3 regions of the Pseudoclavibacter sp. RFBA6 genome follow, and region 2 is predicted to be linked to each of the others. Evidence: predicted binding sites of a transcription regulator. Region 2 holds the regulator's gene; each other region holds the start of a gene.
The links. Region 2 encodes HspR, which represses chaperone genes until heat shock. Its sites were predicted from a motif close to AAGTTGAGTCNNNNNGACTCAACTT; they were not measured.
Positions count from the first base shown of each region.

Region 1 (10,051 bases), on a different contig from region 2:
CGCATGAGCTGAACCCGCTGCCGACCCGCTCGAGCCGGAGTCGATGAAGTAGTCGAGGTCCGCGGGGATGACGAGCACGCTCGCCGAGAACCGCTGGTAGACGCCGGCTTCGGTCTTCTCCGCGGTCCGGCCGGTGGCCGTGAAGGTCGCAAGCTCACCCGTGGTCTTCGCGCTGGCGTTCGACGCGGCAGTCCAGATGACCTCCGCCTCGGTCCCCGAGAGCGTGAGGGAACCGGGCAGGGCACGTTCGTCGGCGGTGATGGCGACGGAACCCAGGTCGGTCACGTCGGCGCTCACATCCTTGGGGGTGAGCGCGTCAGTCGCGGATGCGAGTCGCGCTTCGATCGCCGTCGCCCCTTCGACGTCGAGTCCGTACCCGAGCGGGTCGGTGATCGCGGACTGCGCCGCCGTCCGAGCGGCAGCGAACGGGGCCCATGACTGGGGTGCGTAGTCCGCCTCGACGAGCTGCGCGACGCTGGAGACGGCTTCGGTGAGTGCTCCCGTGTCGACTCGCGCCGAATCCGCGACGGCACTGATCGTGGCGACCGAGTCGACGTTGATCGAGCTGTCGTTGGCCGTCTTGACGACGACCGTGTGGGCGCCGTTGGCGAGGCCGCGGAGTGTGAACGTCGTTCGGGCGCTGCCCGCGCTCCAGGTCGGGGCTCCGAGGACGACGGGGATTCCATCCACCTCGACATCAAGCGTTGCAGTTCCGGGGTTGGAGCCGATGATGTCCAGGCCCGTTCCGATGAAGGAGTAGCTCAGCGCGGCGCCCTTGGCGGTGCTCTTGGATGCGGTTCGCTGCCACTCGAACATGCCCTGTCCGTTGACGTGGCTCCAGTTGGCGTCGAACTCGAGCACCGGCGTCGACGTGTTCGACCAGCTGCTCTGGTGCATCCCATCGATGATCTGTGTGGCGTATGGCGTGTATCCGGGCAGCGTCTGGATCTTCAGGTTGTCGAACTGCACGAAGTTGAAGCTGGATCCGAGCTGGATGCGCCCCGTGGCCTGCGGTGCGGCATCCGTGTACGTGGCGATCTGCACGCCGTTGATCGACGCCGTGTACGTGTCGGCGGCGACGGTCACGGCGATGGTGTTCCAGACGCCCGCGCCCGCAGTGAACGCGACGTCTGCGTTGCCTGCCACGGTGCCCGTGGAGAGCGTCGTGCCGTAGCGCGTGAAGGTCCACGCTCCGGTGGGCTCGACCTTCAGCTCGGCTGCCGAGACGTTCTGCCCGTTCGCCGTGCCGCCCTGCTCTCGGGCGCCGATGGTGGCGTACTGCGCCCCCGCGGCCTCGAAGAGCACGTCGGCCGACACGGTGTAGTTCGCCCACCGGGCGTCACCGATCGTCGTCTTGGGGTCGCCGCTGTTCCAGGCGCCGCCGGCCATGCCTGGGCCAACCTGTTGCCTGAGCACGCGGCCGTGGGTGGCATCGGCCGTGGCGACAGACTCGAATGCACCGTTGGTGTCGTTCGTGTACCGGGGGGTCACGCCCTGATCTTCTGGCTGCAGGGCTGGCGTCCCGCTCGGCTTCTCCTTGGCGCCGCGGCTGTCCAGGAATGACTCCCCGGAGTCGACAAGCGATCCGGTGGCCGGGTCGTAGCCGCTGATGTTGCCGGTGCTGGCGTAGTCGAAGTCGTCGGCGTAGAGGAACGCGTCGTCGGCGACACCGTTCTGGGCGCCGGTCGAGTCGGTGTCCAGAACGTCACGGCCGCCGGCCGGGTCCGTGTATTCGGGGGACGTGGGCAGCGCGCTCGCGTAGCCGTCCTTGGCGGTGAGCGTGCCGTCGGCGGCTGCTGTCGCCTGGTCGAGCGTCGTGAGGGTCATCGAGGACCAGGGCTTGACCTCGACGGTGTAGAGCCCGTCCCCGTTCGGCTCGATCTCCCCGACGGGTGCGAGGTAGTTGGCGTTGTACGCCTGCCCGGCATCCGCGGCGCGAGTCTCCCAGAGCTCGGCCGTGCGGTCTGCGCCCAGGGCCATGTCCTTCGCCGTGATGCGGTAGCTCTTCGTGAAGCTGCTGTCGTTGATGATGACGGTCGAGAAGTCGCTGGCATCTGGAGCCGCGAGGGTCGTAAAGGACGCCCCTCCGAGACGTGCGCCGTCCGGGGGGTTGCCCTTCCCGAGCTGGCTGTCGGAGGCCTGCGGGATGGCGCGCCAGATGCCGGCGGTGTTGTCGTCGTTCTCCCAGCCGAGCTTCGCGAACTTGGTGAACTGCTCGATCATGGCGAGACCGCCGTCGTAGTACAGCCAGCCGGACCACGGGTCGCGAGCGCTCACGAGCTCCTTGGATGAGTACTGGAACCCGTCGTAGAACGAGCCGATCGCGGGCTGGAAGATGTTGAGGGTGCGTCGCGACTCGTCGAACCCGGTCGTCACCCAGTTGCCCATCTCGAGAGCGCTGTTCGGCCCGCCGAATCCGGTGCCCGTTCCGCCCCGCTCGTCGCTGTTGGTGTTGTTCGGGCGGTCGGCCGAGTTGGAGAACGTGGACTGGCCCTCCGAGTTCCACACCTCCTTGTCGAGCTGCTCGGCCACCTTCTTGAGGTTGCCGGCGCTGTCGTCGGCGCTCGAGTAGTGGAAGCCGACGACGTCCACCGCGTCGCGCAGCGACGAATCGGTGGGGGACATCATCTCGTTGCCGAAGGACACTGGCGGGGTGCCGACCGTGTCGGCGGCGACCGTCTCGATGGATCGGTAGAGGTCCCGCTCCTCATCCGAGGCGAAGCCGCTGTTCGGGTCTGCCGAGCTCGTGCCCTCGTAGCCCTTCTCGTCGCCGCGGAGCCAGCCGGAGAAGTCCTTGTACAGCTGGATCTCGGGGGTACGCGTCTCGTTGGCGTCCGGGTTGATCGAGTCGACCATGATCCCGTATTCGCGGTAGGCGGCGAGCACGGTGTTCTTGAACCAGATGTACTGGGCGGCGTGGTCGGTGGCCCAGGCCGGCCGGTTCCAGCGCAGGATGCTGACGTGCACGTCGCCGTGTGCGACGAGCTGCGCGTCGGCGGCGAGCTGGAAGCCGGGCTCGCGCTTCACGTTGGGGTACTCGTCACGCGTGCGCATCGTCGACGGGTTCGGTCCCGTGGAGGTGTTGCGGTCGTTGCCCATCTCGATCTTGATGGTGTTCATGATGGGGCGGTCGCCCCCGAAGAGGGTCTCGATGAGCTCCCAGTACTTCTCCGGATGCTGCGCCTTGTAGTCGAGGAGCAGCGCGCTCGTCGAGTTGGCGGTGAGGACGCCGAAGCCCTTGAAGGTGAGCCCGTTCACGTTCTCGGCGGCCGCCGTGACGTCCGCGCCGTCGATGGTGACCGAGACCGGGTCTGATCCTGCGGCCTGGGCAGGTGTCGGTGAGACGAGGACCGGGGCGATCATCGCCGCCGCCGTCGCCGCGATGAGGGTGAGGCTCATCCGCCTCCTGCGAGCTCTCGGGGTGCTCGAGACTCGACCGAGCCGCTGGTCCTGAGGCATGTGCGCTCTCCGTTCTGTGCGCTGTCCGCTGCCTCGTCGGACGAGTGCGCGGCGGGCACGACTGTGTGCTTCCGAGCTGATCTTGGAGGGGGCCCGGGGAAACCGCCAGCAAAACGAACAGGATCGTTCATGCTCGACCTGAAGCGAACACCTCTGTACGCTCAGGGCTGTGGACGACATGCCGCCCTTCGGTCTCACGCGACGCGAACGCATCCTCAGCGAGCTCCGCCGTGCGGGCTCGGTTCGCGTGGCCGCGCTCGCGCGGCAGCTCGAGGTGTCCGAGCTCACGATCCGGCGCGACATCACGAACCTCTCCGATCGTGGCCTCCTGACCAGGGTCCACGGCGGTGCGACCCTGCGGAGTCGCCTCGACACGTCGGTGCCGACCGTTGCCGCACAGGCGACCCCCATCCGCTTCCGGGTCGGCATGGTGACCCCGTCGCTCAGCTACTACTGGCCCCAGGTCATCGTCGGTGCGCGAGCAGCGGCCACCGACCTCGGCGTGCAGCTCGTGCTGCGCGGTGCCAGCTACTCCGTCGACGATCAGCGTCGCCAGATCTCGTCTCTCGTCGAATCCGGAGGCCTGCACGGGATCATCGCGGCGCCGGAGACCAGCGGCCCCGACGGCTGGGCGCTCCTGCACTGGCTGGAGTCCCTTCCGGTGCCCGTCGTGCTGGCGGAACGCCATGCCGCCGCTGTCGGCTCGCTCACGAGTCTCGAGTGGGTCACCACGGACCACGTCTTCGGCGGTTCCCTCGCTGCGGAGCACCTTGCGGCGCTCGGACACCGTCGTGTCGGCATCCTGACGTCGGCCGGCTCTCCCACCTCAGCGCAGCTCCGGCAAGGGTGGAGCGCTGCCGTCACGGAGCTCGGCCTCGAGACGGACGTCGACGTCGACGCGAACCTCGACGCCATGGACGGACAGGCGAGGGAGGAGCTCATCGCCCGAGTGCTCGACGACTGTCGCCGGGCCTCGGTGAGCGCCCTGCTCATCCACTCGGATCCTCAGGCGGTGCTCCTGCAGCAATACGCCCGCGACCATGGCTGGTCGATTCCGGAAGACCTCGCGATCATCGCCTACGACGATGAGGTGGCGCAGAATGCCGAGCCGCCCATCACGGCACTGCGTCCCCCGAAGCAGCACATCGGGCGCCTGGCCGTCGAGACGATGGTGTCTCGTCTCGATGAGGGGCCGAGCCGCCCGGTCCAGCGCACACGCGTCCTGCCCGTGCTGCACGCGCGCAGGTCGACCGCCGCCCCCTCCTGACCGTCAGCGGCCCATCCCCATCGCCCGCTCGTGGTCGATGAGCGCCTGACGCACGGCGATGTCATCCGCATGACCCGCGAGCTTCCCGCTCGCGCGCACGATGCGGTGGACGGGCACGAAGAGTCCCACGAGGCAGGCCCCGCAGGCGCTCGCGGCCGCGCGGGCGGCACGTGGATGCCCGGCGATCGCGGCCACGTCGCCGTAGCTGGCGAGGGTGCCCGGCTCGACGAGCCTCGCCGCCCGCCACATGGCGCGTCGCAGCTCGGTCCCGTCCTGGTGCACGTCGACCTCGTCGAGCAGGGAGGCGTCGCCGTCGTCATAGGCGTGGACGGCGGCCAGTGCGGTGTCGTCGTCGCCCAGTTCCCGCACCGCGAGCAGCTCGGCCTGTCGCCCGAAGGCCGAGTAGGCGAGCGAGCTCGGGCTGCCGAAACCAGCCGCGCGCACGACCTCGGCTCCGCCCGCCTTCACGACCGAGAATGTCTCGCCCAGGAGCTCCACGCTGCCGACCCGGAGCGAGTGAACGGGGAGTGCGGATTCTTCACGGGCATCGGCCATGCAGGAAACTCTGCCACGTCCAGAGAAGTCCAGGTCACGGGCACAGAACGCGCGCTCAACTCCCGCTGGGAGTTGACTGAGCGAAGCGCATTCCAGTGGCACTGTCGCGCGTCAGGCCCTAAACTTGAGCCAACTCGACTCAACTTTTAACGATCTGAGTCGCAAGCAACGTTCTCGAAGGAGCCCCATGGCAAACATGCAAGGCGCTCAGGCACCAGACGAAGAGGCCAAGAGCGCACTCGAACAGTACGGAATCAACCTCACCGACATCGCCCGCTCGGGCAAGCTCGACCCGGTCATCGGTCGTGACTCCGAGATCCGCCGCGTCAGCCAGGTGCTGACCCGCCGCACGAAGAACAACCCCGTGCTGATCGGCGAGCCCGGCGTCGGGAAGACGTCGGTCGTCGAAGGCCTCGCGCAGCGCATCGTCGCCGGCGACGTCGCCGAGTCGCTCAAAGACAAGGAGCTCGTGAGCCTCGACATGTCGGCGCTCATCGCCGGCGCCAAGTACCGAGGCGACTTCGAAGAGCGCCTCAAGGCCGTGCTCAAGGAGATCACCGAGTCCGACGGTCGCATCATCACCTTCATCGACGAGCTGCACACCCTCATGGGCGCCGGCGGCGGCGAGTCGAGCATCTCGGCCGCCAACATGCTCAAGCCCATGCTCGCTCGCGGCGAGCTGCGCCTCATCGGCGCGACGACGCTCGACGAGTACCGCCAGTTCATCGAGTCGGATGCGGCGCTCGAGCGACGCTTCCAGCAGGTGTTCGTGGGCGAGCCCAGCGTCGAGGACTCGATCGCCATCCTCCGCGGCCTGAAGGAGCGGTACGAGGCGCACCACAAGGTGTCGATCGCCGACCAGGCGCTCGTCGCCGCAGCTGCCCTCTCGAACCGCTACATCACCGGCCGCAAGCTCCCGGACAAGGCGATCGATCTGATCGACGAGGCCGCGTCCCGCCTCCGCATGGAGATCGACTCCTCGCCCGTCGAGGTCGACACGCTCCAGCGGCAGGTCGACCGGCTGCGGCTCGAAGAGCTGGCGCTCAAGAAGGAGCACGACGACGCGTCCAAGCAGCGCCTCGCCGCGCTTCGCGCCGACCTCGATGCGAAGAACGCGCGCCTCGGCGAGCTGAAGGAGCGCTGGAACGTCGAGCGTGCCTCCCTCAACCGCATCGGCGAGCTGCGCGAGCAGCTCGACAACATCCGCATGCGCGCCGACCGGGCGCAGCGCGAGGGCAACCTCGAGCTCGCGTCGCGCCTCCTCTACGGTGAGCTGCCTGGCATTCAGAAGCAGCTGCATGAGGCCGAAGCCACCGAGGACGGCGGACCCAAGCTCGTCAACGACCACGTCACGGCCGAGGACATCGCCGGGGTCGTGGCCGCGTGGACGGGCATCCCCGTCGGGCGGCTGCTGCAGGGCGAGATGGAGAAGCTCCTGCACCTGGAGGCCGAGCTCGGCAAGCGACTCGTCGGGCAGGAGAAGGCCGCCGCGACGGTGGCGGATGCGATCCGCCGCACCCGCGCGGGCATCGCGGACCCCGACCGCCCCACCGGCTCGTTCCTGTTCCTCGGCCCCACCGGAGTCGGCAAGACGGAGCTCGCGAGGGCACTCGCCGAGCTGTTGTTCGACGACGAGAAGGCCATGATCCGCATCGACATGTCCGAGTACGGGGAAAAGCACTCCGTCGCCAGGCTCGTCGGCGCCCCTCCGGGGTACGTCGGCTACGAGCAGGGCGGACAGCTGACCGAGGCCGTGCGGCGCAGGCCGTACTCGGTTGTGCTGTTCGACGAGGTCGAGAAGGCGCATCCGGAAGTCTTCGACATCCTCCTGCAGGTGCTCGACGACGGGCGGCTCACCGACGGTCAGGGCCGCACGGTCGACTTCCGCAATGTCATCCTCATCCTCACCTCCAACCTGGGCTCGCAGTTCCTCATCGACCCGCTGCTCTCTCAGGAGGAGCGAGAGGACCGGGTCATGGCGGCTGTCCGGCAGTCGTTCAAGCCGGAGTTCGTGAACCGCCTCGACGACATCGTCGTGTTCAGCGCGCTCTCGCAGGACGAGCTCGCGCAGATCGTGGCGCTCTACATCGACCGCCTGCAGCGCAGGCTCGGTGAGCGGAGGCTCACGATCAAGGTCGACGACGATGCGCGGGCGTGGCTCGCCGAGCGCGGCTACGACCCCATCTACGGGGCCCGGCCGCTGCGGCGCCTCATGCAGCGCGAGATCGACGACCGTCTCGCGAGGGCGCTCCTCGCGGGCACCGTGCGCGACGGCGACACCGTCTCGGTGGTCGTGGCGAGCGATGGCGACTCGCTCAACGTGCAGTCGACGACGCCGCACACGGCAGCCGTGGAGTAGGAGGCAACCCCGCTGCTTGCAGCCCGAGCCCCGGTTGGCCGTGGCCGAAGAGTGAGCCAGATGCATCCTCCAGCCCGCTGGAGCCTGCGCCTGGCTCACTTTTCGCGTGGTGGATGCGGGCGGGGGCAGGGGCGAGGGGCAGCGAATGCGCGGGGAGCGGCTGCGTGGTGCCGTACATCTCTGGTGGGTAACTCGGGCGCGTCGTGCACATCGCCTGTCCGCATCCGCGCTTATCTTGAGCGGCATGGAGCACCTGCGCTGGATACTGCCACTCATCGCCGCGCCCGTCGTCGCCGTGCTCGGCATCGTCGGCGTCATCGCCCTCTCGTTCCGGAGGCTCACGTCCGCGCCGGTCGCGAGCGACGACGTCATGGTGCTGTTCGGTCGCGACGCCTACCAGTTCTTCCTCGGCACGCTCGTGCCGTTCGTGCTGCTGGTCTTCATCGTCGGCCTCATCGTCTACGCCGTCTACGCCGTCGGGACGACGTTCGGGTGGATCGCGCTCCGCGAGACGCCGCTCTTCAAGACCTGGACGCTGCCCCTGCTCTTCTCGCCAGCCATCGCCGTGGTCGCCTTCTTCGTCGTCGCGTTCATGCCGTTCGTCGCGGGACCGAGCGAGGCGCTCGTGCCGGTCGTCAGCGCGTTCGGCGCGTTCATGGTGTGCCTCGCCGTCGCGGGTGCGCTGTGGTTCCGTGCGACGCTCGGCGCCCGCGCCAACAAGCGCGCCGCGGAGGCGGCGCCGGTGACCGGCGAGGTCGGCGTCACCGCCTGAGGTCGGCGTCGTACCCGCATTCGGGTGCCGTTTCCGCTTCTGCGACGGAGCGGGGAGGACTGACCTGGCCGAACGTCGGCGGGCGGTCGTACGTTGGCAGGATGACGTCGAAACGAGGCTCTCAGGTCGGTCGCTTCATCTGGCTCGGGATGCTCGTCGCCCTGGTCATCTTCGGGCTGGCCACCGCGCCTGAGCTGCTCGAGGGGCTCCACCTCGGTCCTGGGGCAGACGAGGTCGCGTTCAGCTTCGCCACGCTCGCGTACTTCCTGCTCCTCCCCGCCGCGCTGCTCGCGCTGGTGATCCTGTCGACGTACGTCGTCCGCGTCGACCTCCTGCACGCCATGGAGAGTCGGTGGGCATCCCGGATTCGTACTGAGTCAGGCGCCACCAAATCCAGCAACGCCGAGAAGTTGCGGAGGCGAGGACGTTGGGCGCTGCCGCTGCTTGCGCTGGCCGGAACGCATGCGCTCACCGCGGCTGTCGTCGCCCTGGCCTTCACCGGGTATGACGGGGGTCCGTACGCGGAAGATGACGTCGCCCGGACACTCAGGGGTCTCGGCCTGGCGCTGCTGTTCTGGGCTAGCGTTCTCTTCGCAGTACTTCTGCTCTTCGGACTCGGGCGGGCGTCGCCTCGCGGGGCGGCTGCGAATCGACGAGAGAGCAGGCACCGCAAAGGCAACTACACGCGCAAGGAGCGTTCGCAGCTCGAGAATCAGCGGTACTCGCATGACCGGCTTGCGGCCGCGCTCCGCTTCCGAGATGAGCTGCTCGATGAACGCCTTCCGCAGACCATCGATGTCTGGGATTTCGGAGCCGCGGACGGCGAGGTGTTCTTCCAGGACGCGCCGGCGACCTATGCGCGGTACTACGGCCGCGACGTCGCGTACTCGACGAGTTCAGGCTTCTTCTTCGGCCACCCGGCTTTCGTCGTGGCTGGTCTCGCGGTGACCGCCATGGGCAACGCCTCGGCGCGATCTCGAGCTCAGATGGAAGCCGCGGAGCAGTGGCGCGAGTGGCAGACCGCTCGTGTCCTCGTCTCGAACCAGCGCCTCGTGTGCTTTGCGGGTGGGCGGTGGTTGTCGTTCTGGTACTCGGGCGTCGTCGCGAGCTACCCGTCGCTGCGTGAGCGGTCGCTGGTGCTGCAGTTCGACGGGGCGGAGCCATTGATGCTCGTGGGTGATCACGTGCCCGTCGCCGTCATGATGGCCACGTACTCGATGCACGGGGCGGGATGACGCGGAACCGGTCGGCGCTGGAGCGCACTGCGCTGCGCGAGGCGAGAGGCATCCCGCACGCCGAGAGCGGACCTGTGGTCGTCGACCGTGAGGTGCGACGACGACAGGCCCCTCTGCGTTTCGCGGGACCGGCAGGGGGTCGGGTCACTCGTCGAAGATGATGACTTGTCGCACGGCCTGCCCGTCGGCGAGCTTGTCGAGCGAGTCGTTGATCTCCGACAGACGGATGCGTCCGGAGATGAGCTCCTCGACCGGCAGCTTCCCGTCGCGCCAGAGCTGCGCGTAGACGGGGATGTCGCGCGCGGGCACGGCTGACCCGAGGTAGGACCCGACGATGGTCCGCGCCTCTCCGGTGAGCCCGAGCGGCGCGATGGATGAGCGGGCGTCAGGCGAGGGCAGGCCGA
Region 1 is NZ_PSUA01000017.1:167,956-178,006, reverse strand. It holds gene C5C17_RS18135 (fibronectin type III domain-containing protein) at 1-3,399, opposite strand, end outside; gene C5C17_RS18130 (substrate-binding domain-containing protein) at 3,638-4,726, shown strand; gene C5C17_RS18125 (methylated-DNA--[protein]-cysteine S-methyltransferase) at 4,730-5,281, opposite strand; gene C5C17_RS18120 (ATP-dependent Clp protease ATP-binding subunit) at 5,469-7,640, shown strand; gene C5C17_RS18115 (hypothetical protein) at 7,885-8,412, shown strand; gene C5C17_RS18110 (hypothetical protein) at 8,514-9,647, shown strand; gene C5C17_RS18105 (alcohol dehydrogenase catalytic domain-containing protein) at 9,792-10,051, opposite strand, start outside.
Region 1: a site for HspR is predicted at 5,403-5,427, ahead of C5C17_RS18120 (ATP-dependent Clp protease ATP-binding subunit). Genes of this name have one in related genera too.

Region 2 (10,051 bases):
GATCACCGGTGGCTCCAGCCTCGGCAAGGAAGACATCGAGCGCATGGTCCGCGAGGCCGAAGAGCACGCGGAAGAGGACAAGAAGCGCCGCGAGGGCGCCGAGCAGCGCAACATCGCCGAGACCACGGTCTACCAGGTCGAGAAGGTGCTCACCGAGAACGACGACAAGCTCCCCGCCGACGTCAAGAACGAGGTCCAGGGCGACGTCGACGCCCTCAAGACGGCCCTCGCAGGCGACGACGACGCAGCAGTGAAGTCGGCGCTCGACAAGCTCAACACCAGCCAGACGAAGCTCGGCGAAGCTATCTACGCCGCAGCACAGGCTGAGCAGGCAGCGGAGGCCCCCACGGCTGACGCACCCGCCGGAGACCAGGCTGCCGACGATGACATCGTCGACGCCGAGGTCGTGGATGACGAGGACGACAAGGACAACAAGTAGTCATGGCTGAAGAGCGAAACGAGTCAGAAGCACGCGGTCCCGAGAACTCGGGAGAAGCAAACGAGCCGATCATCAACGACAAGCGTCGGATCGACCCGGAGACTGGCGAAGTTCGCGACCTCGGCAAGGCTGCTGGCGCCGAGTCGGCGGAGTCCACCACGGACGACGCCGACCCGGCGACCGGCGAGGCTGCTGAAGCCGCGGCTGAAGGCCTGAGCGTTGAGGATCTCGAGAAGCTCCTCAGTGGCGAAGGCGCGGAGGACGCACCAACCGAGGGCACCCCTGGTGAGAGCGATCTCGCCCAGGAGCGCCTCCAGGATCTGCAGCGCGTCCAGGCGGAGTACGCCAACTACCGCCGCCGCACCGACCGGGAGAAGACCGAAGCATACGACGCCACCAAGGCTGAGGTGCTCCGCTCCCTCCTCCCCGTGCTCGACGACTTCGACCGCGCCCAGAAGCACGGCGACCTCGTCGAGGACACGCCTATGGCCGTCATCGCCAACAAGCTCCGCACAGCGGTCGAGCGCCTCGGCCTCACCGCGTACGGCGAGGCCGGCGAGGCCTTCGACCCGCAGCGCTACGAGGCGATCGCGCAGCTGCCGAACCCGAGCGTCACGACCGACACCATCGCCGATGTTGTCGAGCGCGGCTACACGGTCGGAGACCGCGTGGTCCGCGTCGCGAAGGCAGCGGTGTTCGTACCCGCTTCGTAAGCACCGCGATCGGCGCACCCGCACCGATCGAACACGGGAGGGGGCACCGCAGAAGCGGGCCCCCTCTCGTGTTCATCCAGAAGACATGCTCATTCCTAGGAACAGAAGGACCATATGGCCAGTCAGGATTGGTTTGACAAGGACTTCTACGCGGTGCTCGGCGTATCGAAGGACGTAGACGAAAAAGACCTCAAGAAGCAGTACCGGAAGCTCGCGCGTCAGTACCACCCTGACTCGCACCCGGGAGACACCGCTGCAGAGGCGAAGTTCAAGGAGATCTCCGAGGCCTACTCAGTGATCTCCGACCCAGAGCACCGCGCAGAGTACGACCAGATGCGCGCGATGGGCTCAGGCGCCCGATTCCAGCAGGGGCCAGGCGGCCCCGGAGGCGCGGGCTTCGAGGACGTGTTCGGCGGGATGTTCAACGGCGGCGGTGCCCGCCGCGGTGCGTCGAACGCCGACTTCGAGGACCTCCTCGGCTCCATGTTCGGTGGAGGTGGCGGCGGATTCGGCGCCGGCAGCTTCGGCGGCGGTGCCGGTCGCCCCGCCGGGTTCCAGACCGGGCCGCAGAAGGGTCGCGACCAGAGCGCATCCACGACCCTCGGCTTCATGACCGCCATCAAGGGCGACACCGTGGAGCTGCAGGGGCAGGACGGACGGGTCGTGAAGGTGCGCGTTCCGGCGGGCGTCGAGGACGGGCAGAAGATCCGCCTCCGCGGCAAGGGCGGTCAGAGCCCGAACGGCGGCGAGGCGGGCGACCTGATCCTCACCGTCACCGTGCGTCCCGACCCGGTGTTCACGCGTTCCGGCCTGAACCTCGAGGTCACCGTGCCCGTCTCCTTCGCGGAGGCCGTGCTCGGCGCCACGATCGAGGTGCCCACCGTCGACGGCGGCACCGTGCGCGTGAAGGTCGCGCCCGGCACCCCGAACGGCAAGACGCTGCGCGTCAAGGGCCGCGGCATCGAGACGAAAAAAGGCAAGGGCGACCTGCTCGTGCACCTGGAGGTCGCCGTTCCGAACCATCTCTCGAGCGCGCAGGAGAAGGCGCTCGCTGACTTCGTCGCGGCGTCCGGCGATGAGAGCCCGCGCGAAGATCTCCTCCGCCTCGCCCGCCAGGGCCGGTAGGGACGCTCATGGCATTCCCCTCCGACCTCGACGAGGACGCCCCGATCTTCGCGATCGCCATGGCCGCCGAGCTCGCGAACATGCACCCGCAGACCCTGCGGCAGTACGACCGGATGGGGCTCGTCACTCCGCAGCGCACGGCGGGCCGCGTGCGGCGCTACTCGCTCCGCGACGTGGCGCAGCTGCGCGAGATCGCAGTGCTCTCCAACGAGGGCGTGAGCCTCGAAGGCATCGCGCGCGTGCTCGAGCTGCAGCGTGAGGTGCTCGGGTTGCGGCGGCGCGTGCGGGCGCTTGAGGCGGAGCTGGCCGACGAGCGGCTCACTCGCCTCGGTGGCCGCATCTTCGCGGCTGGCGAGCGAGGCGACGTCGTGCCGCTCGCGCACGGACGCCGCACGGCACGCCGTACCGAGGTCGTCGTCTGGCGGCCGGCACGCGTGCACGAGGCGGAGGTCGACGCCGACGAGCGCCCGCGCCCCGTGCGCAGACGCCGCCCCTCCGCGAAGAAGCCGGCGAGCGACTAGCCAGGCCGCGGAACGGGTCGTGACGTGAGCATCCGTGCATTCAGGTCCCAGCGGTTCCCGATCACCCACAGGTCGCTGGAGGAGGTGTGGCGGTCGGAGACCCCATTCGGCGCGGCTGCGCTCGTGTATTCGGCTGATCCCTGGCGCGCGACGGCCTCCGGCGACGGCCTCCCGGCCGCCGAGCTCATCGCCGACGAGAAGCACCACCGCGGGGCGGCGTGGGTCGCACCCGAGGGTACGTTCCGGTTTCCGATGCAGCTCGTCGTCGGCGGTGTCGCCGGCGAGGTGACGCAGCCGCATGCTCGGGGATTCGACCTTCAGCTCACTCGCCGCTCGCGCACGGTGCGGGCTCGCGTCGACGGCACCGAGTGGACGATGCGCGGCGTCGGCCTCTCGAGCGTTCAGCTCTCCCGCAATGGGGCGCCGGTCGTGACGAGCGGGGCGTCGTTCACGTCACATCGGCTCGAGGCCGGGTGCACGCCTCGCGACCTCGCGGTCGCCATCGCCCTCTCGCCGCTGCGCGCGACGCTGTTCGTGCTGACGAGCCTCGCCTGAAGGGCGGCGCGAGTGCGGCCGGAGGTCAGCGACCAGGGGCCAGGCGTCGGCTGGTGAGGCCCTGCAGCGCGAAGAGTTGTGGCCCGTTGTCGTTCCCGCTTGCGGGAGCGACAACGGGCCACAACTTTGCCTGCGTGGTGGCGGGTGGGGGGCCGCGGGTGCCGCGGGTGCCGCGGGAGGGCGGTACCCGTGCGTGAGGCGCCCAGGTGAGCCGCGAGCACCGCAGAGTTGTGGCCCGGTGCTGTTCCCGTTCTCGGGAGCAGCATCGGGCCACAACTTTGTCTGCGTGCCTCTGCGTGCAGATCAGGCGCGGTGCCACGACTGGTGCGGGTGATCCGACTGGCCTGCGCTCCCGCGCTGTGCGGAGGGTGCTCCGGTCAGCGGGCGCCGTTGCCGCCGTCGACGCGCCACTGCGCGCCGGTCACGAACGACGCCTCATCCGAGCCGAGGAACACGACGACGCGCGCGATGTCGAGCGGCTCCGCATACCGGCCCATCGGGATCGCGGCCTGGAATCCGGCCTTCGCGGCCTCGACGTCCCCGCCGCCGAAGCCCTCCTCGAGGCGGCGGACCATCTGCGTGTTCACGCCAGAGGGATGGATGCTGTTGACCCGCACCCCGGTCGGTGCGACCTCGAGCGCGGCCGACTTCGTGAAGCCGACGACGGCGTGCTTCGACGCGACGTAGGCGGAGACGCCCGGCGACCCGTCGAGGCCGGCCTCCGACGAGGTGTTGATGATGCTGCCGCTGCCGCGCTCGGTCATGACCTTGAGGACGTGCTTCATGCCGAGGAAGACTCCGCGGACGTTGACGGCGAACACCTTCTCGTAGTTGTCGACGCTCGCCTCCGTGAGCGGGCCGACGGCGCCCTCGATGCCGGCGTTGTTGAAGAACACGTCGATCGTGCCGAACGCCTCGACGGTCTCGGCGACGTAGCGCTCGACGTCTGCCTCATTGGTGACGTCGGCCGTGATCGTGATGACGTCGCCGTGTGCCGCGAGGCGCTCGCGCGTGGCCTCGAGCGGCTCGGCGAACAGGTCGACGAGCGCCACGCGGGCACCGAGCTTGAGGAACTCCTCGGCGGTCGCGGCGCCGATGCCGCCCGCGCCGCCGGTGATGAGCACTGAGCGTCCGGTGAAATCTGTCATGTTGCAACTCCCTTGTCGTCGGTACCCGCGTGACGCCGATCGCCCGCGGCAGTCGTCAACCGCCTGGGCCGTGCCTCGGGCGGCGCCCCCAGGCTAGGGGCGGCCCATGCGCATCCACTGTGTACTGACACAGCGGATGTGCCTGGCGGGCCAGGATGCTCGTCCGCCACGGATGCGCGCGAGGCCCCGGCCCCGGCCCCGGTGGCCGCGGCCTCGCGGCGCAGAGTTGTGGCGACTTGTCGTTGGGAAGTGATGAAGCAGCACAACGCCACAACTTCAGGGCCCGGTCGGGGGGGTGAATGCGGTCGCGCTCGCTGTCGTGCCGCGGTCGCGGGGGTGGTCGCGGCTTCAGGCGTCGGCGGTCAGGCGCTGCGTGCCGAGCACGGAGAGCAGCTGCAGTCGGTTGTGGCTCTCGGTGCCGGGCGTGGCTGTCAGTACCAGCAGCGTCTGGCCCTGCGCAGGGTCGACGAGGAACTGGCATTGCACCGTGATGACACCCGTCTCGGGATGCTGCACCCGCTTCTCGAGCTCGTGCGTCGCGTTGATCTCGTGGTCGGCCCAGATCTCGGCGAACTCCGGGCTCTCGGCGAGGAGCGCATCCACGACCCGCTGCGCACGCGAGTTCGGACCCTGCTGGGCTGCGAAGCCGCGCGCATCCGCCGCGAACGCCCGCCCCAGCTTCTGGTGGTCGCTGTCTGGGTAGACGTCGCGCGCGCTCGGGTCGGTGAACCAGCGGTAGACGACGCTGCGGGCGTTGCCGCTGAAGCGGGTCTCATCGCCGAACAGCGCCCGTGCCGCCGGTGTCTGCACGAGCGTCTCGCCCATGGCGGTCATGACCTGCGCTGGGGTGTCGGCGAGCCGGTCGAGGATGCGCATGAGTCCCGGCGCGACGTGCTCGCCGCTGATCGCGCGCTTCGGCGGCTGCTGGCCTGCGAGGTGGAAGAGGTGGTCCCGTTCTGCCACGGTGAGGCGCAGTCCGCGGGCGATGGCGGCGAGCATCTGCTCGGATGGCTGCGGCCCGCGACTCTGCTCGAGTCGGCTGTAGTAGTCGACGGACATGTCGCTGAGCGAGGCCACCTCCTCGCGCCGCAGGCCCGCCGTGCGGCGGCGCGGACCCTTGGGCAGTCCGACGTCCTCGGGTTGCAGCACCTCGCGGCGGTTGCGGAGGAAATCGGCAAGCTGGGCTCTGTCCATGAGGTGACGCTAGCTGGCCACGTGCTCGGCGACGAGCTGCTCGGACAGCTCCCACAGGCGGCGCGCATCCGCTTCGCTGGTGACTCGCGAGTAGAGCTTCTGCTCGGCCGGGCGGCCGCCGACGTGACCGGGCCCCTTCGGCCCGTACAGGCGCCCGCCCTTCGCGTCCGGGCTCGTGGCCGCGAGGACCGCGGGGAGGGCGGCGCTCTGCGGGGTGCCGGCGATGCCGATGCGGGAGAGCACGCGGATGACCTTCACCTCGGTGGTGTCGCTGGCGCGGCCTATGCCGGGCTGCGCCGCGAGGAGGTTCGTGGGGGAGATGCCGGGATGAGAGAGGTTGCTCTGGATGCCCCAGCCGTTCGCCTCGTTGAGGCGGTGCAAGTGCATCCCGAGGAGGCCGGTGGCGATCTTCGACGAGCTGTACGAGCCCATGCTGCTGTAGCCGCGCTCCCAATTGAGGTCGTCCCAGTTCACGGCGCCTTGGTTGGCGGCGACGCTGATCTGCGTGGTGACGCGCGCCTTGCCCTCCTTGAGCAGGGGGAGGAGGCCGGTGGTGAGCGCGAAGTGGCCGAGGTGGTTGGTGCCGAACTGCAGCTCGAGGCCGTCTCTGGTCTCGCGACGCTCTGGCGGCGTCATGACGCCGGCGTTGTTGATGAGGATGTTGATGGGGTGTCCCTCGGTGACGAGCTCGTCCGTGAGGGCCGCGACCGAGGTGAGCGACGACAGGTCGAGGTCGCGCAGCTCGAGCTTCGCGCTCGGGTTCGAGGTCCTGATGCGCGCGGCGGCCTTCTCGCCCTTCTCTCGGTTGCGGACGGGCATGACGACTTCGGCGCCAGCGCGGGCGAGGCGGGCGGCGATATGGAAGCCGATGCCGTCGCTCGCGCCGGTGACGAGGGCGAGTTTGCCGTTGAGGGATGGAACTTGGATGTCGAGGTTCTTCGGCACGGGATTCTCCTGAGTCCTGTGGGCGCTGGGCCCGCTGACGGTGATGAAGCGAATGCGCAGTCTGGCTGCTTGGCCCAGTCTGTTGCCTCGATCCTCGTCGATTCAGGGCTCGCTCATCCAGGGATCGGCGGTCCCTGGCTAGCTCCGCTGGCAGGCGTCGATCATCGAGTGCGCGATTGTCGGTGGTCGGCGAGAGACTGGCGGCAACGATAGAGGGGGACACCATGATCGGATTCCACACGCATCTCCGGTGGACGGACGGAGCCAGTGAGGACCACCGCTTGCCAGGCTGGGACAGTCGCCTGCACACGATCGGCGATGAGGACATCTCGTCGTGCGAGTCCCGATTCGTCGGCGGTGCCTGCGCTTGCGGTGAGCCGCATCCTTGGCGAGGGATGGTCGAGCGGGAGGGGGTCATCAGCTCCCGCGGTGATGGCTACCCGACGCGGTACGAGCTGCACGTCGAGAGCGTGATCGACCTGTATGGACGCGCGGAGCGCTACGGTCTCCGCGATCTCACGCTCGAGAGTGCACCGGTCGATGCCGCGGCACGGATCACGGAGCTGCGGGCGTTGCCACCGGGGACGGTCATCGTCGCCAGCGAGTGGGACCAGAGCTGACTCGGGGCTCATGGGGGCGAGCGGGGTGCCGCGGTGAGGTGCTCATGGTTCGGTGCGCTCAGCGGCACACGAACGAGACCTCGTCGCATCCCGGGGGAGTAGTGCACCCGAGGCTGCCGTGCCTTGCCACTGGGGAGACCTTGACAGAGTTACTGAGGCGACTCAGAATTGAGTACGCTCGGCATTTGCCAGGCGATCAAGCGGCACAACCCCGGAGTCTCACCCATGCGAGCGTTCACCTTCCCCACGTACAAGACGCCCCTGCGCGAAGTCGATGCCGCCGAACCGGCCGTGGGTGACAACGACGTGCTCGTTCAGGTGCAGGCTGCCGGCGTGAACCAGCTCGACGAGAAGATCCGCATCGGCGAGTTCAAGCAGATCCTGCCGTACAAGCTGCCACTCACCCTCGGCCACGACGTCGCCGGAACGGTCCTCCGCGTCGGTGGCGCCGTCCGCGCGTTCCGCCCTGGCGACGAGGTCTACGCGAGGCCCCGCGACCACCGCATCGGCACGTTCGCCGAGCGCATCGCCATCGATGAGGCGGATGTGGCGCCTAAGCCGTCGTCCATCTCCATGGATGAGGCGGGCTCGCTCCCGCTCGTCGCGCTCACCGCGTGGCAGGCGCTCGTCGAGATCGGTCAGGTGCAGCCCGGGCAGAAGGTCCTGATCCACGCCGGTGCGGGCGGCGTCGGGTCCATCGCGATCCAGCTCGCCAAGCACCTCGGTGCCGAGGTCGCCACCACGGCGAGCGCGGCCAATGCCGAGTTCGTCCGTGGGCTCGGCGCCGACCGCGCGATCGACTACCGAGCCGACGACTTCGAGCGGCTGCTCAGCGGCTACGACTTCGTGCTCGACAGCCTGGGCGGCGAGAACCTCGAGAAATCCCTGCGCATCCTGAAGCCCGGTGGAATCGCCGTCGGCATCTCGGGGCCGCCCACCCCTGACTTCGCGCGGAGCGCCGGGCTGAACCCGTTGCTGCGCCTCGCGATCGCCGGGCTCAGCGGCAAGGTACGCAAGCAGGCGAAGCGGCTCGGCGTCGACTACCGCTTCCTCTTCATGCGAGCGAGCGGTGAGCAGCTGCGTGAGATCACCGCGCTCGTCGAGCGTGGAGCGGTCAAGCCCATATTGGGGCGAGTCTTCCCCTTCGACGAGACCGTGCAGGCGCTCGAATCGCTGAGGGGCGGCGGCATTCGCGGAAAGGCAGTCATCAGCAAACGCTGACCAGCAGCGGTCACACCCCCACTCACTCCCTCAACGTTCCAAGAGAGAACAGCATGAGCACTGCAGCCAATGAACCCGTCGTCACCTCCTACGCGCTCGCCCCGGCGAAGAACATCGCCGTGGGCGGCATCAGCTACGCCTACCGCGAGCTCGGCCCCAAGGGGGACATCCCCGTCATCTTCTTCGTGCACCTCGCCGCAACGCTCGACAACTGGGACCCCCGCATCGTCGACCCCATCGCCGAGAAGCGCCACGTCATCACCTTCGACCAGCGGGGGGTCGGCGCCTCAACGGGAACCGTCCCGAGAACCATCGAGGAAGCCGCCGACCACGCGTACGAGTTCATCACCGCCCTCGGCTACGACAAGGTCGACATCTTCTCCTTCTCCATGGGCGGGATGATCGCTCAGGACCTCGTCGTCAAGCACCCCAACCTCGTGCGTCGGCTCGTGCTTACGGGCACCGGCCCGCGCGGCGGGAAGGACATGGACAAGGTCGTCGGCGTCACCTACCTCGACCTCGTGCGCTCCATCCTCACCCGCTCCGATATCAAGGAGTTTCTCTTCTTCAACCGAGACGACCGTGGCAAACGCGCCGCGAAAGCGTTCGTGGCCCGGTTGTCCGAACGCACGGTCGACCGTGACACGTCGATCAGCTTGAAAGCGTTCCAGACGCAGCTGGGGGCCATCCAGCGCTACGGCCGCTCCGCGCCCTCCGACCTCTCGAAGCTCACGCAGCCGACCCTCATCGCCAACGGCGACAACGACCGCATGGTTCCATCGGTGCTCTCCAGCGACCTGCACAGGCGCATCGCCGGCTCCGAGTTCGTCATGTACTCCGACTCGGGCCACGGCGGCATCTTCCAGTATCACCACCAGTTCGCCCCGGTCGCCGTCGAGTTCCTCACCCGGTAGCGCTGGTGGGCCCGGTCAGATGTCCGCAGGAATGGCGCGGCTTCCAGAGAGCTCTGTGAGCCGCGCCACTCTGTATTCGGGGGTCTGCTGCTAGCTGGTCGCCCTACCGAGCTGCGGGTAGACCGCCTCGAGCGGCGCGCTGAGTCCGGCCTTCAACTGCACGGAGGTCTCGTCGGCGAGCACCTCGTAGTCGCCAGCTTCGGTCGCGTCGAAGACCTTCGAGGCCAGCACGGCCGGGTCGGTCTTCGGGTCGTCCGTGTGCGCGGCCATGGCCGTGTCGACCCAGCCCACGTGGACGCCAACCACGTGGACGCCAACGGGGAGCAGTTCGAGGCGCAACGAGTTCGTCGCCGACCAGAGCGCAGCCTTCGTGGCGCTGTAGATGCCATTGACTGCGTACCAGCTGAGGGCCGAATGCACGTCGATGATGGCGGCACCCTCACGGTTCGCGAGGAGCGGCGCGTAGGCGCGCGCGAGGAAGACGGGTCCGAGGAAGTTGGTCGCGACGTTCGCCCGAATCTCTTCATCGCTGTGCGACAGAATGCCCGGGGATGAGACCGAGGCACCGGCGTTGTTGATGAGCACCGTCACGTCCGGCGCCGCCTCGACGACGGCCGCGATGGATGCCGAGTCGGTGACGTCGAGGGTGAGCGGCA
Region 2 is NZ_PSUA01000015.1:88,486-98,536, reverse strand. It holds gene dnaK (molecular chaperone DnaK) at 1-439, shown strand, start outside; gene C5C17_RS15165 (nucleotide exchange factor GrpE) at 442-1,152, shown strand; gene C5C17_RS15160 (DnaJ C-terminal domain-containing protein) at 1,267-2,277, shown strand; gene C5C17_RS15155 (heat shock protein transcriptional repressor HspR) at 2,286-2,798, shown strand; gene C5C17_RS15150 (hypothetical protein) at 2,823-3,353, shown strand; gene C5C17_RS15145 (SDR family NAD(P)-dependent oxidoreductase) at 3,731-4,501, opposite strand; gene C5C17_RS15140 (helix-turn-helix transcriptional regulator) at 4,850-5,695, opposite strand; gene C5C17_RS15135 (SDR family oxidoreductase) at 5,705-6,640, opposite strand; gene C5C17_RS18390 (hypothetical protein) at 6,865-7,260, shown strand; gene C5C17_RS15125 (NADP-dependent oxidoreductase) at 7,486-8,481, shown strand; gene C5C17_RS15120 (alpha/beta fold hydrolase) at 8,535-9,395, shown strand; gene C5C17_RS15115 (SDR family oxidoreductase) at 9,486-10,051, opposite strand, start outside.

Region 3 (10,051 bases), 320 kb from region 2:
GTAGCTGGGGACGAGCGTGCTGGTGCCCGGGCCGCCGCGCGTGAGCACGTAGATGGGGCCGAAGACCTTCAGCGCCGCGATGGTGCAGGTGAGGGTGACGACGAACACCTCGGGCCGGATCTGCCCGAGCGTGATCGCCGTGAACCGGTCCCACCATCCCGCGCCATCGAGTTCCGCCGCCTCGTACAGCTCGGGGTCGACGCGCTGCAGCGCGGCCATGAAGATGACGATCGGGTAGCCGAGCTGCACCCACACGAGCACGAGCATGATGCTCAGGAGCGCCGTGTCCGGACTCCCGAGCCAGTTGCTGGCGAGCCCGCCCAGCCCGACCGCCTCGAGCATGACGTTGAGCGCGCCGTTCTCCGGGCGCAGGATCCACCCGATCACGATGCCCGCGATCGCCATGGGCAGGATCTGCGGGAGGTAGTAGGTGGCTCGCAGGAAGCTGGCGATGCGACCGCCGAACTTCTTGCCGATGACGTCGAAGAGCACGACGGCGATCAGCAGACCGAGCGCGGTGGGGATCACGACCATGGCGATGATCATCGCGATGGTGTTCCGGAACGACGCCCAGAAGGCGGAGTCCCCGAAGAGCTTCACCCAGTTCTCGAGCCCGACGAACTCGGGCGGGCGGATGCCCCGGTACTCCGTGAAGCTGAGGTAGACGTTCCAGAAGAGGGGGACGACGATGACGACGATGAGCAGGAGCGCCCCGGGGACGAGGTAGAGCCACCACCCCCAGCGGGGGGCGCCTCGCTCCGGGAAGGAGCTGACATCGGCGGGGAGCGGGCGACGCCCTGGTTTTTTCGCAAGCGGCAGCTGAGCCATGGTTGGTCTCTTTCAGAGTGGGCGGGGCCGGCCGTAGAACAGCGTCCGGCCCCGCATCTGATTACTCGCGGAAGTCGACCGCGTACGAGTCGTACGACTGGCCGAGGCTGTCGAGGACCTCATCCGAGGTCTTCGTCTTGTTCACGAGCTCCTGGAGCTGCGCGACGAGCTCGTCGTAGAAGGTGGGAGTCGGCCAGTCCGGGTAGAACGCCAGCCCGTCCTTCTCGTTGATGTCGTTGAAGGCCGAGATGAGCTCCTGGCTCTTCGGGTCGGTGATGTCGTCGACGTTCGCGGCGACGGGGAGGCCGCCGTTGTTGCCGATGAGCGCCTGGATCTCGGGGCGCATGGTGATCTCGATGAACTGCGTCGCGAGGTCGGGGTCGCCGGCCGCCGCCGGCACGACCCACATGTTGCCGGCAGAGCCGAGGCTCAGCTCCGTCTCGGGGAACGGCACGATGCCCCAGTCGAAGCCCGAGATCTCGTCGGCGAACCGCCCGTACCACCAGCTGCCGGACACGAAGATGGGTGCGTCGCCGTTGATGAACGAGACGCCCGCGTCCTCGGCTTTGAGCCCGGAGGCGTTCGGGGAGATGTAGCCGGCATCGACGTACTCGACGACCTTGTCGGTCGCGTTCTTCATCGCCTCGCTCTGCCAGTCGACTTCGCCTTCGTAGAGCTGGTAGTCGTCGACGAAGTCGCGGTCGGATTCCTGCAGGAGGAACTGGTACCAGAGCTGACCGAGGGGGTACTCGAGGCCTGCCTGCGCGAGCGGCGTGATGCCCGCATCCGCGAACGTCTTGAGTGCGCCTTCGAACTCGGCCATCGTCGTGGGCACCTCGATGCCCTGCTCGGCGAACGCCGCCTTGTTGTAGTAGACGGTCACGAACTCGCCGTAGTTCGGCACGCCATACCACTCGCCGGATCCCATGACCCCGTCTTCGCTGTAGCGCGCAGTGGTCTGCAGTGCGGGCGCGAGCTTGTCGGCCCAGCCGTATTCCTCGACGGATTCGGTGATGGGGGTGAGCAGGCCCTGGCTGGCGAGGAGCCCGGCCGTGGCATTGCCCTTCGTGTACTCGAGGATGTCCGGCGCCTGATCCGAGTTGAGGACCTGGCTTGCGGTCTGGCGGATCTGCTCGAAGCTCTTCTCCTCGAACTCGACGGTCGCACCCGTCTCCTCCTCGAAGACCTTGATCGCCTCGTCCCAGGCGATGCCCATCGCGCTGTTCTCCGCCTCGAAGTGCCAGAGCGTCAGGACTCCGTCGCCTTCAGGAGCGCTTGGACTGCAGCCAGCCAGTGCCAGGCTGCTGACCGCGATCACGGCCGCGGCTGCCCATTTCTTTCGCATGAGTGAACTCCTTTGTTCTTCCTGCAGACGCGTCGGCGGGGCCGACGATTCGACGCCAGCCCTCCGAACCGAGTGCCTCGAACTGACGTGACGGACACTTCCTTTGGGTCCGACGGGCACCAGTTTGAAGTCACCGCATTGTTTTTGTCAAGCAGTGAAACAAATTAGGTTCGCGAGGTGAGCAGCCTCCGGATGGCCACGACGGCGGCACCCTGCGCGTAGCTGTCGAAGTGGAAGTCAGGGCGCTCGATCCGGACCTGCGAGAAGTCGACCTGCTCCAGGTACTCCGTCGCGGCCGAGACGAAATCATCCGGCGCGAGGTCGAGCATGTGGCGCCCCTCGCCCATGATCGCAACGATCTCCGGGTCGACGGTGTTCACGGATTCAGCGACGGCGACACCGAGCGCGAACGACGCGCTGCGGAAGGCCGAGAGCGCCCGCTCGTCACCCGCCCGAGCGCGCTGCAGGGCAACCTCGTACTGGCCAGGATCCACGCCGGCGTTGGCCTCGATGGCCGGCATGGTCACGAAGCTGTGGATGCAGTTCTGGTGCCCCTTGGCGCACGTCACGCCACTGCCGGACATCCGACTGTGGCCGATGCGACCAGCCCGTCCGTGCGCTCCCGGCGCCGCGTCGTTCGCGACGACGAGTCCGCTTCCGATGCCGGCCCCGAGGCCGTAGACGATGAGCGATCGATGCGCGCCGAGGCCGCCGAACCAGTGCAGCGAGGCCGCGAGCGCGTGCACGTCGTTCGACATCGAGGTGGGCAGGCCCGTGGCCTCCGCGACGAGGCGCGACAGCGCGATCCCGTCCCAGCCGAGGAAGTTCGAGCGGTGCAGCACCTCGACGCCGCCCACGTCGGACACATCGCCTGCGACGCCGATGCCGACCGCCGCAACGAGCGGGAAGCCGACGGACACCTCGGCGATGAGCCCCGCGACGAGCTCGACCACCGCATCCACGGAGCGATTCGGGAGCGGGGCAGACACCTTCTCGACGACCTGCGCCGTCAGGTCGGTGACGACGACGTACGCGGCCTCGCCCGTGAGCTTCACACCGACGAAGTGGGCACGCTCCGGGCGGAGGAAGAGGCTCTCGGATGGGCGTCCGCGATGCCCTGACGGCTGGAGCTCACCCTCGCCGAGCAGGCCGGCCTCGATCAGCTCCCTCGCGATGCGGGTCAGGCTCGTGCGCGAGAGCCCGGCGGCCTCAGCCAGGCGGGCACGCGACCTTGGCCCCCCGAGGAGGAGCTCGAGCAGGATGACCCCCTGCGTCTCGCCGAGTTCGGGCCACGACTCGAATGAGGCGGGTAGCGCGTCGTTCATTGCGCGAGCTTAGCCCCGCGCTGAGCACTGATCGCATTCGAGACGCACCGGGAGTGGCGATCTCGGCCGCGAACGTATATGTTGGCGACGGCAACAATTTTGTTCAATGTCGAACCAGGAGGACCATGTCCACGCCAGCCCCCACCCCCGCAGACAAGTTCTCGTTCGGTCTGTGGACCGTCGGCTACAACGGCACCGACCCGTTCGGCGGCCCGACGCGCGCCGACCTCGACGTCGTGCACGTCGTCGAGAAGCTCGCCGAGGCCGGCGCCTACGGACTCACGTTCCACGACGACGACCTCTTCCCGTTCGGCTCGACCGACGAGGTGCGCGACTCCCAGATCTCCCGCCTGCGCGGCGCCCTGGACTCGACGGGCCTCGTCGTTCCCATGGTCACCACGAACCTCTTCTCCGCCCCCGTCTTCAAGGACGGCGGCTTCACGTCCAACGACCGCGACGTGCGCCGCTTCGCGCTGCGCAAGGTGCTCCGCAACCTCGACCTCGCCGCCTCGCTCGGCGCCGAGACGTTCGTCATGTGGGGCGGCCGCGAAGGCGCCGAGTACGACTCCGCGAAAGACATCCGCCAGGCACTCGAGCGCTACCGCGAGGCCGTCAACCTGCTCGGCGACTACGTCACCGACAAGGGCTACAACATCCGCTTCGCGATCGAACCGAAGCCGAACGAGCCCCGCGGCGACATCCTCCTCCCCACGGTCGGCCACGCCCTCGCCTTCATCGAGACGCTCGAGCGTCCGGAACTCGTCGGCGTGAACCCCGAAGTCGGTCACGAGCAGATGGCCGGCCTCAACTTCGCCGCCGGCATCGCACAGGCCCTCTACCAGGGCAAGCTGTTCCACATCGACCTCAACGGCCAGCGCGGCATCAAGTACGACCAGGACCTCGTCTTCGGTCACGGCGACCTGCAGAACGCGTTCGCGCTCGTCGACCTGCTCGAGAACGGTGGCCCGGGCGGCGGCCAGACCTACACGGGTCCGCGCCACTTCGACTACAAGCCCTCGCGCACCGAAGACGAGACGGGCGTATGGGAGTCGGCAGCGGCGAACATGCGCACGTACCTGCTCCTCAAGGAGCGCGCCGCGGCATTCCGCGCCGACCCCGAGGTGCAGGAGGCGCTCGCCGCTTCCCGCGTCGACGAGCTCTCCACGAACACGCTCGGCGAGGGCGAGACGTACGACGACTTCCTCGCCGACCGCTCCGCGTACGAGGACTTCGACGCGAACGCGTACTTCAACGGCAAGGGCTTCGGCTTCGTGCGCCTGCAGCAGCTCGCGCTCGAGCACCTCATGGGCGCCCGCGGCTAGTCCCCGCCGCTCGCCCGACGGACTCCCCCGTCCCCCCTGACAGAGCTGTGGCGGATGCACGCACGTCCAACGACGCGCATGCATTCGCCCCAGCTCTGTCGTGCACCACACCCCAGCACTACAGAAAGCAGACCACCATGCTCGTCGCCGGCTTCGACTCGAGTACGCAGAGCTGCAAGCTCGTCATCCGGGACGCCGTGACGGGCGAGCTCATCCGCCAGGGCCGCGCGTCCCACGCCCCTGGCACGGAGGTGGACCCGGAGAACTGGTGGGCCGCCGTCCAGGACGCGACCGCAGCGGCTGGCGGGCTCGATGACGTCGCGGCACTGTCCGTCGCCGGCCAGCAGCACGGCATGGTGGCGCTCGACGCCGACGGCAACGTCGTGCGCGACGCGCTCCTCTGGAACGACACACGCAGCGCCGGTGCCGCCAGAGACCTGATCGCGGAGTTCGGGCAGGAGGCGCTCGTCGAGCGCACAGGCCTCGTCCCCGTCGCCTCCTTCACCATCACGAAGCTGCGCTGGCTCCGGGATGCGGAACCCGAGAACGCGGCACGCGTCGCCGCCGTCGCACTCCCCCACGACTGGCTCACGTGGCGGCTCCTCGGCTACGGCCCCGCCGACGAGAGCCCCCTCGGCCCCGACCTGACGAAGCTCACAACCGACCGCTCCGACGCTTCCGGAACCGGCTACTGGTCGCCGTTCACGGGCGAGTACGACCGCGAGCTGCTCGTCGCCGCACTCGGGCATGACGTGATCCTGCCGCGCGTGCTCGGGCCGTCCGAGGTCGCCGGCAAGACTCCGACTGGCGCGCTCGTCGCCGCGGGAGCCGGCGACAACGCGGGTGCCGCGCTCGGCCTCAATGCTCGCGCCGGTGACGTCGTCGTCTCGATCGGCACCTCCGGCACCGTGTTCTCGGTCGCCGAGCGGCCGGTTGTCGACCCGAACGGCGGTCTTGCGGGCTTCGCCGACGCGACGGGCGAGTTCCTCCCCCTGTCCGCCACGCTCAACGCGGCGCGCGTCATCGACACGACCGCGACAGTGCTCGGCGTGGACCACGCGGAGTTCGGTCGGCTGGCCGCGTCCGCCCCCGTGGGCTCCGGCGGGCTCGCGTTCGTGCCGTACCTCGACGGCGAACGCACTCCTGACCTGCCGGACGCGACGGCATCCCTGCTCGGCATGACGCGTGGATCCTTCACACGCGAGAACCTGGCCCGCGCCGCAGTCGAGGGCATGCTCGGCAGCCTCGCTCAGGCGCTCGACGCGCACCGTGCGCTCGGCGTCGACGCGAAGCGCGTCATGCTCATCGGCGGCGCCGCCCTGAGCGAGGGTGTGCGCGCCGTCGCCCCGACCCTCTTCGAGGTACCCGTCGAGATCCCCGCGCCCGGCGAGTACGTCGCCGACGGCGCGGCCCGCCAGGCCGCCTGGGTCGCGACCGGCAGCCGCCCCGACTGGCCCGTGGAGACCATCGCGCGCCTCGAGCCGGCCCCTGATGCGGCACTTCGAGCCCGGTTCGCGGCGGCCGCGGAGCTCGCGCGGGAAGCCGAGGAGTCAGGCAAGGGCCTGCGTTCCGTCTGAGACATCACGAAGGGGGCAGTGCGATCTCGCACTGCCCCCTTCTGTTGCGTCGCCTGTCGGCTACGCCTGGATGGTCTCGACCTTCGTACCGGTCTCGATCTCGATCTTGCGCGGCTTCGCACGCTCGCTGACGGGAACCGTCACCGTGAGCACGCCATGCTCGTAGCTCGCAGCGATGCGCTCGGTGTCGAGGCCCTGGCCGAGCGTGAACTGGCGGAGGTAGCTGCCCCCGTTGCGCTCACGCACGAGCCACTTGGCGCCCTCCGCGTTCACGGTGCTGCGCTCGGCGCGGATCGTGAGCTGCTGTCCGTCGAGGTCGACGTCGATCGAGCTGGGGTCGATGCCCGGCAGGTCGGCGGTGAGGATGTAGTGGTCGGCCTCGCGGTAGAGGTCGATGGGCATCGAACGCGGGCTGTTCGGTGCTCCCTGGAAAAGTCGTTCCATCTCCTGGAACGGATCGAAGACGCGTGCCATGTCGTTTTCCCTTCCTTGTACGCACACTCACGATCGTGAGCGACTGCGGTGAACTTGAGTCGACTGGTGTCAACTTCCTTGGTCAGAAAATTAGCACTCACCCAAGTCGAGTGCCAGAAAATTTGCTGAAAACCGCGTCAGCCGTGGGCGAACGACCCCCTCAGTGGAAGCGGTGGTCCTGCACGGTCATGCGTGCGCCGTGCTTCGGACGCGGGTTGCCAGCCAGCTTGATGAGGCGCACGACCCGCTCGCGGTGCCCCCGCCACGGCTCGAGCAGCTCCCGCATGCCGTCGTCGTCGACGTCGCAACCCGCGAGCGCCCACCCCACCATGTTGGGGATGTGGTAGTCGCTGAAGCTCGGCGCATCCGGGTCGCCATGCGAGCGTTGCACGGTCTCGTTTGCCGTCCACACGCCGACGCCCACGATCGAGCGGAGGCGGCGCAGGGGCTCTTCCGACCCGGTTGGCAGGCTCGCCGTGCGCTCCAGCGCCGATGCGACCGTCGCCGAGCGGATGACCGTACCCGTCCGGGAGTGGTCGACGCCCGCCCGATGCCAGTCCCAGCTCGGGATGCGCCGCCACTGCTCCGGGGTGAGCGGAAGCCGCAGGTGGCGCGGCACGAGGCCGGCTGCGCCTGGGGCAGGGTCGGCGTAGTCGCGGTGCAGGATGTCCCACGCTCGATGCGCTTCGAGGCCCGTGATCTTCTGCTCGATGATGGCGGCACTGAGCGCCTCGAAGACCGCCCCCGACTTCGGGAGCCGGAGCCCCTCGTTGCGACGCCGCACATCCGCCAGCTCGGGGAGCGCATCGAGGCGCAGCTCACTCCAGTCGTCATCGCGGCCAAGAAGGACCGGGGCTTCGTCGACCGCGATCTCGGCGGCTTCGCCCCACGACACGATGCGGACTCCGTCCCGCGCCTGCCGGAAGACGGTCGTCGCCCCACCCGCGAGCGCGTGCGACGTGCGCCACACATCCCGCGACACCGGGTGCATCCAGCAGGTCGGGTCACGCCTGCCCCGCATGAGCGGCGACAGGGTCTGCACCACATCGACCGGCAGCGCCGGCCGATAGAGCGTCATGACCCGATCTGGCATGCGGCAAGGGTACGCAGACCCACCGACATCCGCGCACCCTCGGCGCTCGGAACACCGCCGCTCACCTAAAATCGACCGCATGGCTGTCCCCAAGATCGTGCTCTACTACGCCTTCGCGCCCCTCGCCGATCCGGAAGCGATCCGCCTCTGGCAGCGAGACCTCGCGGCGTCGCTGGGGCTGCGCGGGCGCATCCTGATCTCGAAGGACGGCATCAACGGCACCCTCGGCGGTGAGCTCAACGCGCTCAAGCGGTACGTGCGCACCACCCGCGAGTACGCGGCGTTCAAGGACGCCGACTACAAGTGGTCGGAGGGCACCGGCCTCGATGAGAACGAACAGAGCCTCGACTTCCCGCGCCTCAGCGTCAAGGTGCGGGACGAGATCGTGAGCTTCGGGGCCCCCGGGGAACTGGAGGTCGACGAGCACGGCGTGGTCGGCGGCGGCACCCACCTTGCCCCGGACGAGCTCCACGCACTGGTCGAGTCGCGCGACGACATCGTCTTCTTCGACGGACGCAACGCCATCGAAGCCCAGATCGGTCGCTTCGAGGGCGCCGTCGTGCCAGAGACGGGCACGACCCGCGACTTCATCGCCGAGCTCGAGTCCGGCAAGTACGACGAGCTCAAGTCGAAGCCCGTCGTCACCTACTGCACGGGCGGCGTGCGCTGCGAGGTCCTCTCCGCGCTCATGGTGAAGCGCGGCTTCAGCGAGGTGTACCAGCTCGACGGCGGCATCGTCCGCTACGCCGAGCAGTTCGGCGACGAAGGCCTCTGGAAGGGATCGCTCGCCGTCTTCGACGCCCGCGAGCACCTCGAGTTCGGGCCGAACACCGAGAAGCTCGGGCGCTGCCGGGAGTGCGCGGCGCCCACGCACCGCACGCAGAACTGCAGCGACGCCTCCTGCCGTGAGCGCTTCGTCGCCTGCGAGCGCTGCGGCGAGCTGCCGATCTTCTGCGCTCGGCATGCTCTCGCGCACGCGACCACCGGCAGCGGGGCACCATCCGGTCGGTGACACGCCGAAGGCGACCACGTTCTTCCCAAACCGAGGATCTTGGCACCATCCGCAGTCTCTGAACCGCTGAGCCGCCACATTTGTGGCGACGTAGAACAAAATTGCGCATTCGGGCCGCATACGACGCACGGCCGCACTCCCACACGGCTATCGTGTGTAGCGGCAAAGAAACATTGCCGATACAAACCATCCGTAGATTCGCAGAGTGGCGAATCCTCGCTTGCAGCAATAGCAGTTCCAGAATCTCGTTCAGTCGTCGTGCCCAGCCCGACTCGCACTGGAGGTACTCCGTGCCCCTTCTCCTCAGTCCGCTCCCGCCAGCCGGATCGCGCTCAGCGACCGCCAGGCGCTCCCGGCTCACCCAAACACACCGAATGCTCGCAGCCCTCGCGATGTCGCTCTTCGCGTTCCTCGGCGTCTTCACGATGGCCGGCCCCGCGAACGCGGAGTCCGAGCCCCCGGAAGAGTCGGCGTACTCGATCAGCGGCATCCTGAACTTCGAGAGCGAACCCGTCGAGGGCGTCTCACTCACCGTCGAAGGCGACGGCTACACCGAGACGGTGGAGTCGGGTGAGGACGGACGCTGGCGCGTCCCCGTCCCCGGCCCCGGCAACTACACGGTGACGCTCGACACGGAGACCCTGCCCGACGGTGTGGACCTCCGCAACGAAGACGGGGCGACAGCCGAGGTCACGGAAGACGAGTGGTCGACGACCAACGTCGGACGCCTCTTCGCGCTCGGTGAGGACACGAGGCAGAGCAGCAACTTCGGCTCACAGCTCATCGAGCGCCTCGTCGCGGGGCTCAACTTCGGCCTGCTCATCGCGCTCGGCGCGATCGGCATCACGCTGATCTTCGGCACGACCGGGCTGAACAACTTCTCGCACGGCGAGCTGGTCACGTTCGGTGGCCTCATGGCCTGGCTCTTCGCCGTCGTGATGGGCCTCAACATCTTCGTCGCTCTCATCATCGTCGTCATCCTCGGCGCCGCCTTCGGGTGGGTCCAGGATGCGGCGCTCTGGAAGCCGCTGCGCAAGCGCGGTGTGCGCCTCGTGCCCGCCATGATCGTGAGCAT
Region 3 is NZ_PSUA01000015.1:404,823-414,873, reverse strand. It holds gene C5C17_RS16680 (carbohydrate ABC transporter permease) at 1-828, opposite strand, end outside; gene C5C17_RS16675 (ABC transporter substrate-binding protein) at 890-2,173, opposite strand; gene C5C17_RS16670 (ROK family transcriptional regulator) at 2,338-3,498, opposite strand; gene xylA (xylose isomerase) at 3,624-4,820, shown strand; gene C5C17_RS16660 (xylulokinase) at 4,958-6,397, shown strand; gene C5C17_RS16655 (Hsp20/alpha crystallin family protein) at 6,458-6,871, opposite strand; gene C5C17_RS16650 (DNA-3-methyladenine glycosylase) at 7,032-7,964, opposite strand; gene C5C17_RS16645 (rhodanese-related sulfurtransferase) at 8,044-8,976, shown strand; gene C5C17_RS16640 (branched-chain amino acid ABC transporter permease) at 9,351-10,051, shown strand, end outside.
Region 3: a site for HspR is predicted at 6,923-6,947, ahead of C5C17_RS16655 (Hsp20/alpha crystallin family protein). Genes of this name have one in related genera too.